DNA from 2 places in the Rhizorhabdus wittichii genome. Region 2 is predicted to be linked to the other one. Evidence: predicted binding sites of a transcription regulator. Region 2 holds the regulator's gene; the other holds the start of a gene.
What was found. Region 2 encodes LexA, which represses DNA repair genes until DNA is damaged. Its sites were predicted from a motif close to GTTCCNCNCTTGTTCT; they were not measured.
Positions count from the first base shown of each region.

Region 1: uvrA (excinuclease ABC subunit UvrA) is a predicted target of LexA. The motif match lies at 3,068-3,083, and genes of this name have one in related genera.

Region 1 covers NZ_CP059319.1:3,539,876-3,544,689, forward strand. The annotation lists gene HRJ34_RS16965 (PilZ domain-containing protein) at 1-146, opposite strand, end outside; gene HRJ34_RS16970 (HNH endonuclease) at 254-820, opposite strand; gene gluQRS (tRNA glutamyl-Q(34) synthetase GluQRS) at 997-1,851, shown strand; gene HRJ34_RS16980 (twin transmembrane helix small protein) at 1,908-2,138, shown strand; gene HRJ34_RS16985 (cob(I)yrinic acid a,c-diamide adenosyltransferase) at 2,152-2,721, shown strand; gene HRJ34_RS29490 (hypothetical protein) at 2,825-2,956, opposite strand; gene uvrA (excinuclease ABC subunit UvrA) at 3,094-4,814, shown strand, end outside.
Region 2 covers NZ_CP059319.1:3,423,484-3,428,297, forward strand. The annotation lists gene trpC (indole-3-glycerol phosphate synthase TrpC) at 1-16, shown strand, start outside; gene moaC (cyclic pyranopterin monophosphate synthase MoaC) at 13-492, shown strand; gene HRJ34_RS16430 (molybdopterin molybdotransferase MoeA) at 492-1,679, shown strand; gene lexA (transcriptional repressor LexA) at 1,737-2,411, shown strand; gene HRJ34_RS16440 (GNAT family N-acetyltransferase) at 2,466-2,972, opposite strand; gene HRJ34_RS16445 (ComEC/Rec2 family competence protein) at 2,983-4,814, opposite strand, start outside.

The DNA of each region.
Region 1 (4,814 bases), 120 kb from region 2:
GCGCCGCTGGTCGAGATGTCGATGATCCGGCAGGGCGAGCGGGTCGCCGCCGCCGGCACGCCGTAGCGGGTGTCGAAGGCCGCCGCCCCGCGCGGCATGGCGCGGCGGTTGTTGCCGTCGCGGACCTGCACCTCGGACGAATACATTGGCCTTTTCCCCCGCAAAGCACCCAACCCCAAGGCCCGATTACGCGGCACCGGCGCCAGGAGCAACGGGATAGCGCGATTATTCCGGATTCGTGACGAGCGGCCGGTCAGGCCTCCAGCTCGACATCCCAGTAGAGCCAGTCGCGCCAGCTCTGGTGCAGATAATGCGGCGGGAAGCTGCGGCCGTTCTCCTGCAATTCCCAGCTGGTCGGGCGGCGCGGCGTCTCGAACAGGCGCATCCCCGCCTCGCGCGGGGTACGGCCGCCCTTGCGCAGGTTGCACGGCGCGCAGGCGGTGGAGACATTCTCCCACGTCGTCCGGCCGCCCTGCGCGCGCGGGATGACATGGTCGAAGGTGAGATCGGACAGCGACCCGCAATATTGGCAGGAGAAGCGGTCGCGCAGGAACAGGTTGAAGCGGGTGAAGGCCGGGTTCTCCGACTGCTTCACATATTGGCGCAGCGCGATGACCGAAGGCAGCTTCATCGCGAAGGTCGGGCTGCGCACCTCGCGCTCATAGTGCGAGACGATGTCGACACGTTCCAAAAAAACCGCCTTGATGGCGGTTTGCCAGTTCCACAACGAAAGGGGGTAATAGCTCAACGGCGTATAGTCCGCGTTGAGCACCAGCGCCGGGCAACTGTCCGGATGCCGCATGAGATCGGAGTGGTACATGGTCGAACCAAGGCCTCCCGCAGGATGGAGGACCCATCCGGCTTCGCCCTCGACCTTCCGTTCGCACACCGGAACGCCTATGGCCGAACCGGCCGCGCCCTCTGTGGCCACCCTTTCGCCGGAAAGCGTGACATGGGCATGACAGCATTTCCGTTGACTCCCCGTCAAGAGTCCGAATGAACGCCCTGTCGATTTCCCGATTCGCACCGAGCCCCACCGGGGGCCTCCATCTCGGCCACGCCTTCTCCGCGCTGTGCGCGCACGACCTGGCGCGGGCGAAGGGCGGACGCTTCCTGCTGCGGATCGAGGACATCGACCCGACCCGCTGTCGGCCCGAGCATGTCGCGGGAATCCTGGAGGACCTGCGCTGGCTCGGCCTCGGCTGGGACGGGGAGGTCGTCTTCCAGTCGGAACGGCTGCCGCTCTATGCCGAAGCGCTCGACCGGCTGAAGGCGATGGGGCTCGTCTATCCCTGCTTCTGCACCCGCGCCCGCATAGCCGCCGAGATCGCCGCGAGCGCCGCCGCCCCGCACGGTCCCGACGGCCCGCTCTATCCGGGCCTCTGCCGCGAGCTGGGCGAGGACGAACGCGCCGCCCGGATCGCGGCGGGCGAGGCCCATGCCTGGCGGCTCGACATTGCCCGGGCCGCCGCGCGCGCCGGTCCGCTGGCCTGGCACGACAGCGGCGCGGGCGAGATCGCCGCGACGCCCGAGGTGCATGGCGACGTCGTCCTCGCCCGCAAGGATGCGCCGACCAGCTACCACCTCGCCGTCACCGTCGACGACGCGGCGCAGGGCGTGACCGACGTGGTGCGCGGCCAGGACCTGTTCGCCGCGACCCATGTCCACCGGCTCCTCCAGGCGCTGCTCGGCCTGCCGGCGCCGCGCTACCACCACCACCCGCTGCTGACCGACGAGAAGGGCGAGCGTCTCGCCAAGCGCGCCGGATCGCCGACGCTGGCGTCGATGCGGGAGGCGGGGGTGGATGCAGGAGCGTTGGCGGAGCGGTTGCGGGCAAGAGCAAAACAATAAGCCCCTCCCTTGCAAGGGAGGGAGACATGAAGGCCGTCGCGCGCTAAACCCCTCGCATGAGCGGAAACACCTTCTTCTTCATCCTGATCCTCGCCGCGATGGTCGCGACCGTCGTGGCGCTGGTGCGCGGGATCATCGCCTTCCTCAGGACGACCGAGGCCGACCTGAAGGCGGGCAGCATGAACCAGTCGGGACTCAAGCAGAACCGGATGATGCGGATGCGCATCGCCTTCCAGGCGCTGGCGGTGATCCTCGTCATCCTGCTGCTGATCATGAGCCGCCAATAAGCGAGCGTCATCGATGGTCCGGCTGACGAAGATCTACACGCGCACCGGCGACCGGGGCGAGACCGGGCTGGTCGACGGGTCGCGCCTGCCCAAGAGCGCGCCGCGCATGGCCGCGATCGGCGATGTCGACGAGCTCAACTCGGCGATCGGCGTCGCGCTGACCCATGACCTGCCGGAGGCGACGCGCGCGCAGCTCGGCCGCATCCAGAACGAGCTGTTCGACCTGGGCGCCGACTTCGCGACCCCGGGCCCCGACTATGCGCCGTCGGAGATGAGCCTGCGCATCGTCCCCTCGCAGGTCGAGCGGCTGGAGGCGGAGATCGACGCGATGAACGCCGATCTCGAATCGCTGCGCAGCTTCATCCTGCCGGGCGGCGATCCGGGCGCGGCGGCGATCCACCTCGCCCGCGCGATCTGCCGCCGGGCCGAGCGGTCGGCGGTGACGGCCGACGCCGATGTCGGGCTCAACCCGACCGGGCTCGCCTATATCAACCGGCTGTCCGACCATCTGTTCGTGCTCGCCCGCTGGCTCAACCGGGCCGGCGCGGGGGACATATTGTGGAAGCCGGGCGCGACGCGCTGACGCGCTTCGGGTTCGTCATTCCGGCGAAAGCCGGAATCTCACTGCCTTCCGACCGACCATGAAGAAGGGAGATCCTGGCTTTCGCCAGGATGACGGGCGGGATTCAGCCCTGTTCGGCGACGGGGAAATCCGCCGGGTTGCCGATCATCCGGTCGACGCAGCCCAGCCCGATCGCCATGAACAGCGACGCGATCAGCAACGTGTGCGCCAGTTCCCTGCGGTTGATCGTGAACATCGCATCCTCCGGCACATGATCGGTCCAGCGCGGACAATCGCCCGACAGGGTTGAGAATCGATTAACCAGCGCCCAGATGGTGCGTGCGCCGACATGCCACCTTGCGCGCCGCGAACAAATCTGGAACATTTGCTGACATGCTGACTCATATTTCGGTGCGCGGCGCGCGCGAGCACAACCTCAAGGGCGTCGATGTCGAGCTGCCCCGCGACCGGCTGATCGTGATCACCGGCCTGTCCGGATCGGGCAAGTCGAGTCTCGCCTTCGACACCATCTATGCCGAGGGGCAACGCCGCTACGTCGAGTCGCTGTCGGCCTATGCGCGCCAGTTCCTCGAGCTGATGCAGAAGCCCGACGTCGACCATATCGAGGGCCTCTCCCCCGCCATCTCGATCGAGCAGAAGACGACCAGCCGCAACCCGCGCTCGACCGTCGCGACGGTGACCGAGATCTACGACTATATGCGCCTGCTCTGGGCGCGGGTCGGCGTGCCCTATTCGCCCGCGACGGGCCTGCCGATCTCGGCGCAGACGGTCAGCCAGATGGTCGACCGCATCCTGCAATTGAAGGAGGGCACCCGCTTCCTGCTGCTCGCCCCGGTCGTGCGCGGCCGCAAGGGCGAGTATCGCAAGGAGCTGGCCGAATGGCAGAAGGCCGGCTTCACCCGCGTCCGCATCGACGGCGAGATGCACGAGATCGAGGCGGCGCCCGCGCTCGACAAGAAGTACAAGCACGACATCGAGGTGGTGGTCGACCGCCTCGTCGTCCGCGAGGGGATGGAGACCCGCCTCGCCCAGAGCCTGGAGACCGCGCTGCGCCTGGCCGACGGCCTCGCCTATGCCGACCTGGTCGACACGACGGTGGCGGAGGCGATGGCGCCGAGCGGCGTCCGCGAGATGCCGGCCAGCTTCCAATATGCCGAGACGATGGAGACGGGCGGCGCGATGAAGGGCGCCGGCGTCCCCGCCAACCGCATCACCTTCTCGGAGAAATTCGCCTGCCCCGTCTCGGGCTTCACCATCGCCGAGATCGAGCCGCGGCTCTTCTCGTTCAACGCGCCGCAGGGCGCCTGCCCTGCCTGCGACGGCCTCGGCGAGAAGCTCTACTTCGACCCGCAGCTCGTCGTCCCCAACGAGGCGCTGTCGATCAAGCAGGGCGCGGTGGTGCCCTGGGCCAAGTCCAACCCGCCCAGCCCCTATTACATGCAGGTACTGAGCTCGGTCGCGCGCGCCTACGGCTTCAAGCTGGAGACGCCGTGGAATGAGCTGCCCGAGGAGATCCGCGACACCGTCCTCTACGGCACCAAGGGGCGGGTGATCACCCTCACCTTCATCGACGGCCGCAAGAGCTACGACGTGCAGAAGCCGTTCGAGGGGGTGATCCACAATCTCGAGCGCCGCATGCTGTCGACCGAGAGCGCCTGGATGCGCGAGGAGCTCGCCAAGTATCAGAGCGCCGCGCATTGCGAGGTGTGCGGCGGCGCGCGCCTCAAGCCCGAGGCGCTGGCGGTCAAGATCGCGGGCGAGGACATCTCGATGTCGACCCGCCGCGCGGTCGGCCCCGCGCTCAAATTCTTCCGCGAGATGCCCGATCATCTCAACGAGCAGCAGAAGGCGATCGCCGAGCGCATCCTCAAGGAGATCGTCGAGCGATTGGGCTTCCTCGACAATGTCGGGCTCGACTATCTCAACCTCGACCGCACCTCGGGCACGCTGTCGGGCGGCGAGAGCCAGCGCATCCGCCTCGCCAGCCAGATCGGGTCGGGACTTTCCGGTGTCCTCTACGTGCTCGACGAGCCGTCGATCGGCCTGCACCAGCGCGACAACGACCGGCTGCTGGTGACGCTGCGGCGGCTGCG
Region 2 (4,814 bases):
GCTGACCGGGGCATGAGCCCGAAGCTCACCCATATCGACGCCGAGGGCGCCGCCCGCATGGTCGACGTGTCGGCCAAGGCGGAGACGAAGCGCGAGGCGGTGGCCGAGGGCCGCATCCTGATCGGCGCGGCGGCGCTCGACGCGATCCGCGCCGGATCGGTCAAGAAGGGCGACGTGCTCGCGGTCGCGCGCGTCGCCGGGATCATGGCGGCGAAGAAGACCGCCGATCTGATCCCGCTCTGCCATCCGCTGCCGATCTCGGGCGTCACCCTCGACCTCGCGATCGAGGCCGACGGCATCCGCGCCACCGCGACCGTCGCCACCACCTACACCACCGGCATCGAGATGGAGGCGCTGACCGCCGTCACCGCCGCGCTGCTGACCGTCTACGACATGGCCAAGGCGCTCGACCGGGGAATGCGGATCGAGGGCGTCCGCCTGCTGTCCAAGACCGGCGGCAAGTCGGGCGACTGGAAGGTCGGGGACGCCTGATGGCCCTGATCGCGGTCGCCGAGGCGCAGGCCCGCATGCTCGCGCTGAAGGCGCCGCTGGCGATCGAGACGGTGCCGCTGTTCGATGCCGCCGGCCGCTTCGCCGCCGCCGACATCCGCGCCCGCCGCACCCAGCCCGCCGCCGACCTGTCGGCGATGGACGGCTATGCGATCCGCTTCGCCGAACGGCCGGGCCCGTGGACCGTGGTCGGCGAGAGCGCGGCGGGCGGCGGGCTCGGCCGCGCGCTGGCGCCGGGCGAAGCCGCGCGCATCTTCACCGGCGCGCCGGTGCCCGAGGGCGCCGACGTGATCCTGGTCCAGGAGGAGGCCGCGCGCGACGGCGACCGGCTGGCCATGACGGGCGAGGGGCCGCCCCGGATCGGCGCGCACATCCGCCGGCGCGGCGGCGACTTCGCCGAGGGCGGCCTGCTGATCCCCGAGGGCGCGCCGATCGGCGCGGCGGCGATCGCGCTGGCGGCGAGCGGCGGCCATGGCGCGGTCGCCGTCCACCGTCGGCCGCGCATTGCGCTGCTGTCGACCGGCAACGAGCTGGTCGCGCCGGGCGCGCCGACGCCGGGGGCGCTGCTCCCCGCCTCCAACGGCCCGATGCTGGCGGCGCTGCTGCGGGGAGAGGCCTGCGCGGTGCAGGACCATGGCATCGTCCGCGACGATCTCGACGCGATCGCCGCCGCCTTCACGGCGATGGCGGCGGGCGCCGACATCATCGTCACGACCGGGGGCGCCTCGGTCGGCGACCATGACCTGGTGCTGCCGGCGCTGGAGAAGGCGGGCGCGCGGATCGATGTCTGGAAGGTGCGGATGAAGCCGGGCAAGCCGGTGATGATCGGCACGCTCGGCGACACGATCATACTCGGCCTGCCCGGCAATCCGGTGTCGGCCTTCGTCACCGCGACCCTGTTCCTCAAGCCGCTGATCGCGCACCTGCTCGGCGCGGCGAACCCGGTGCCGGAGCCGGTCGTCGCGCGGCTCGGCGCGCCGCTGGCGGCGACGCGGGACCGGGCCGAATATTTCCGCGGACGCTGGGCCGGCGGCCGCGCGGTGCCGTTGTCGGGACAGGACAGCGCGGGGCTGTCGGCGCTGGTCGACGCGGCGCTGCTGATCGTCCGCCCGCCGGACTCGCCCGGCCTCGACGAAGGCGCCGAGGTGCCGGTTTTACCGATCGCTTGACAGATTCCGGCCAGTTGCCTAAATGTTCTCCGTCCGTTCCCGACGAGGGCATTTGCCATGCTGACCCGCAAGCAACATGAACTGCTGTGCTTCATCAACGACCGGCTGTTGCAGACCGGCGTGTCCCCCTCGTTCGAGGAGATGAAGGAGGCGCTCGACCTCAAGTCGAAGTCGGGCGTCCACCGCCTGATCAGCGCGCTCGAGGAACGCAATTTCATCCGCCGCCTGCCCAACCGCGCCCGCGCGCTGGAGGTGCTGCGCATGCCCGAGACGGCAACCGCCAAGCCGACCGCCGCCGCGTCGGGCAAGGCGAAGGCCGCCGCGCCGGCCGTCCCGCAGGCTGCCAACGAGAATGTGCTGGAGATTCCGCTGCACGGCCGCATCGCCGCCGGCCTGCCGATCGAGGCGCTGGAAGGGCAGAGCAGCCTGTCGGTGCCCGCCGCGCTGCTCGGCCCGGGCGAGCATTATGCGCTCGAGGTGGCCGGGGATTCGATGGTCGAGGCCGGCATCCTCGACGGCGACTATGCGCTGATCCGCCGCGCCGAGACGGCCCGCGACGGCGAGATCGTCGTCGCGCTGATCGCCGATGCCGAGGCGACGCTCAAATATTTCCGCCGCGAGGGCGCGATGATCCGGCTCGACCCGGCCAACCGCGCCTATGACCCGCAGCGCTACAAGCCCGACCAGGTCCGCATCCAGGGCAAGCTCGCCGGCCTGTTGCGGCGCTACTGATTGTCGACGTCATCCACCCTCTCCTCGTCATGCCAGTACAGGCTGGCATGACGGTTAGGTGGGGTTTGGCCGCTCCAGCGACAGGTAGATGCTGTCGCACCACTCCTCGCCGACCAGCCAGGTTCGCTCGGCGAAGCCGTTTTCCGCGAAATTCAGCCGCCTGAGCAAGTTCAGCGATCCGACATTGCGCGGATCGACGTCGGCGACGATCCGCTCCAACCCATGGACGTCGAACGCCCGCCCGATCAGCGGCGTCAGCGCCTCGGCGGCGAGCCCCAAACCCCAATGGTCGGGCCGCAGGATGAAACCGATCTCGGGAAAGCGGTAGAGCCCGGCCTTGCCGATCACCCTTCCCGCATGTTCGATCACGAAATCCTCGCCCTCCGCGGGCGGAATCGCGATCATGTCATCCAGCCAGGCACGGGTGTCGTCGATCGATGCATGGGGCAGGCTCGACCAATAACGCATTGCCGTCCGGTCGCTCAGCACCGCGTGCAGATCGTCCAGGTCGCTCGGACGAACGGCTCGAAGCAGCAGGCGCGCGGTGCGGATCTCGACCATTGTTGCTCCCTTACATCCGGAAGGTCGACCAGGGGTGGCGGCCGACCGCCGCCGCCACGCTGTCGACCGCACCGCGATCGAGGTCAATGGCGAGGCCGCCGGTCCGCGCCAGCAGCGGGCGGTCGATCTTGAGCCAGCGCGGCGTGCAGCCGCGCGGCAGGCGGCGTTCGCTGATCGCGATGTCGGCGGCGGCGCAGGCTCGCGACAGCCGGGTCCAGTCGAGCCGATAGGGGCTGCGCGTCGCGAGGATGCGCCAGCGCCGCCCACCGCGTTGGATATCGGTGATGCAGAGATCGGCCGAGCAGCGCGCCTGCATCAGCGCATCGACCGGCAGCGCTTCGGCATCGACGCCCGCCGCCTCGCCGAGCACGCCGCGGATATAGTCGCCCGCGCGATCGCGCAGCAGCGCGACCCGGCCATCGCCGAGGACGAAGGCGACGTGGCGGCCGTCACCCGTCACCAGCAGGTCGGGCGTCGGCGACAGCAGCGCCCATAGCGCGCCCGCCGCGACGGGCAGCAGCCCCCAGCGCCGCGCCCGCGTCCGCCACAGCGCCAGCCACAATCCGCCCGCCGCCATCAGCGTGAAGGCACCCCACGCCATGGTCGGCAGCATCGCCACCGCGCCGGGCGCCGCCGCGACGGTCCGCGCGATCCACAGCAGCAGCGCGAGCGCCTGCGACACCAGCCACCAGGCCGGCGCGCCGATCCCGGCGATGTCGAGCAGCAGCGCCAGCGCCTCCAGCGGCATGATCACGAAGGTGGTGAGCGGGATCGCGACCATGTTGGCGAGCGCGCCGTAGAAGCCCGACTTGTGGAAATGGAACAGCGCGATCGGCGCGAGCGCGACCTCGATCACCAGCCCCGACAGCAGCAGCACCGCCAGGCCCCGGCCGAACCGCGCCGCCGCCCCCTCGTCGCGACGCGCGGCGAAGGCGGCGACGCGCGGATGGTCGAGCGTCGCGACCAGCGCGGTCACCGCCGCGAAGCTGAGCTGGAAGCTCGGCCCCGCCAGCGCCTCGGGCCAGAACAGCAGCACGACCAGCGCGCCCGTCGCGACCAGCCGCAGGGTCAGCGCCTCGCGCCCCATCGCGATCCCGGCCAGCACCAGCAGCGCGGCGACGCACGACCGGATCGTCGGCACCTGCGCGCCCGACAATAATGTATAGGCGATACCTGCCAGCGCCCCGGCGCCCGCCGCGATCAGCAGCAGCGGCGCGCGCAGCGCCAGCGCCGGGCTGAGCGCGAGCAGCCGCAGGGCGAGCAGCAGCACGCCGCCGACCACCGCCGAGACGTGCAGCCCCGACACCGACAGCAGGTGCGCGAGCCCCGACCGGCGCAGCGCCTCGGCATCCTCCTCGGCGATCGCGCCCTGGTCGCCGGTCGCGAGCGAGGCGGCGATGCCCCCGGCACTCATCCCCGTCACCCGCGCCTCGATATGCTCCGACAGGCGGGCGCGGCGATCAGCGAGCCAGTCGAGCGGGCCGCGCCCGTCGCCGGCCGGCACGATCCCGGGCGGGTCGAGCGCCTTGCCGGTCGCGCCGATCCCCTGGAACCAGGCGGCGCGCGCGAAATCATAGGCGCCGGGCACCGCCGGCGGCGCGGGCGGCATCAGCCGGGCGCGCACCCGGATGCGCCCGCCGGCCGCGACCGGCCGCTCCAGATCGGCCTGGTCGACGTTGAGCCGGATGCGGTGCGGCAGCAGCAGGCCGGCATCGGGCGCGATCGTCAGCCGGGTCAGCTCGCGCGCGGGCATCCGCTCGACCGCCTCGATCCGGCCCGCGACCTCGGTCACCACCGGCCGGTCGATGCGCGGCGCGGCGACCCAGTCGGCGCGTGCCCAGA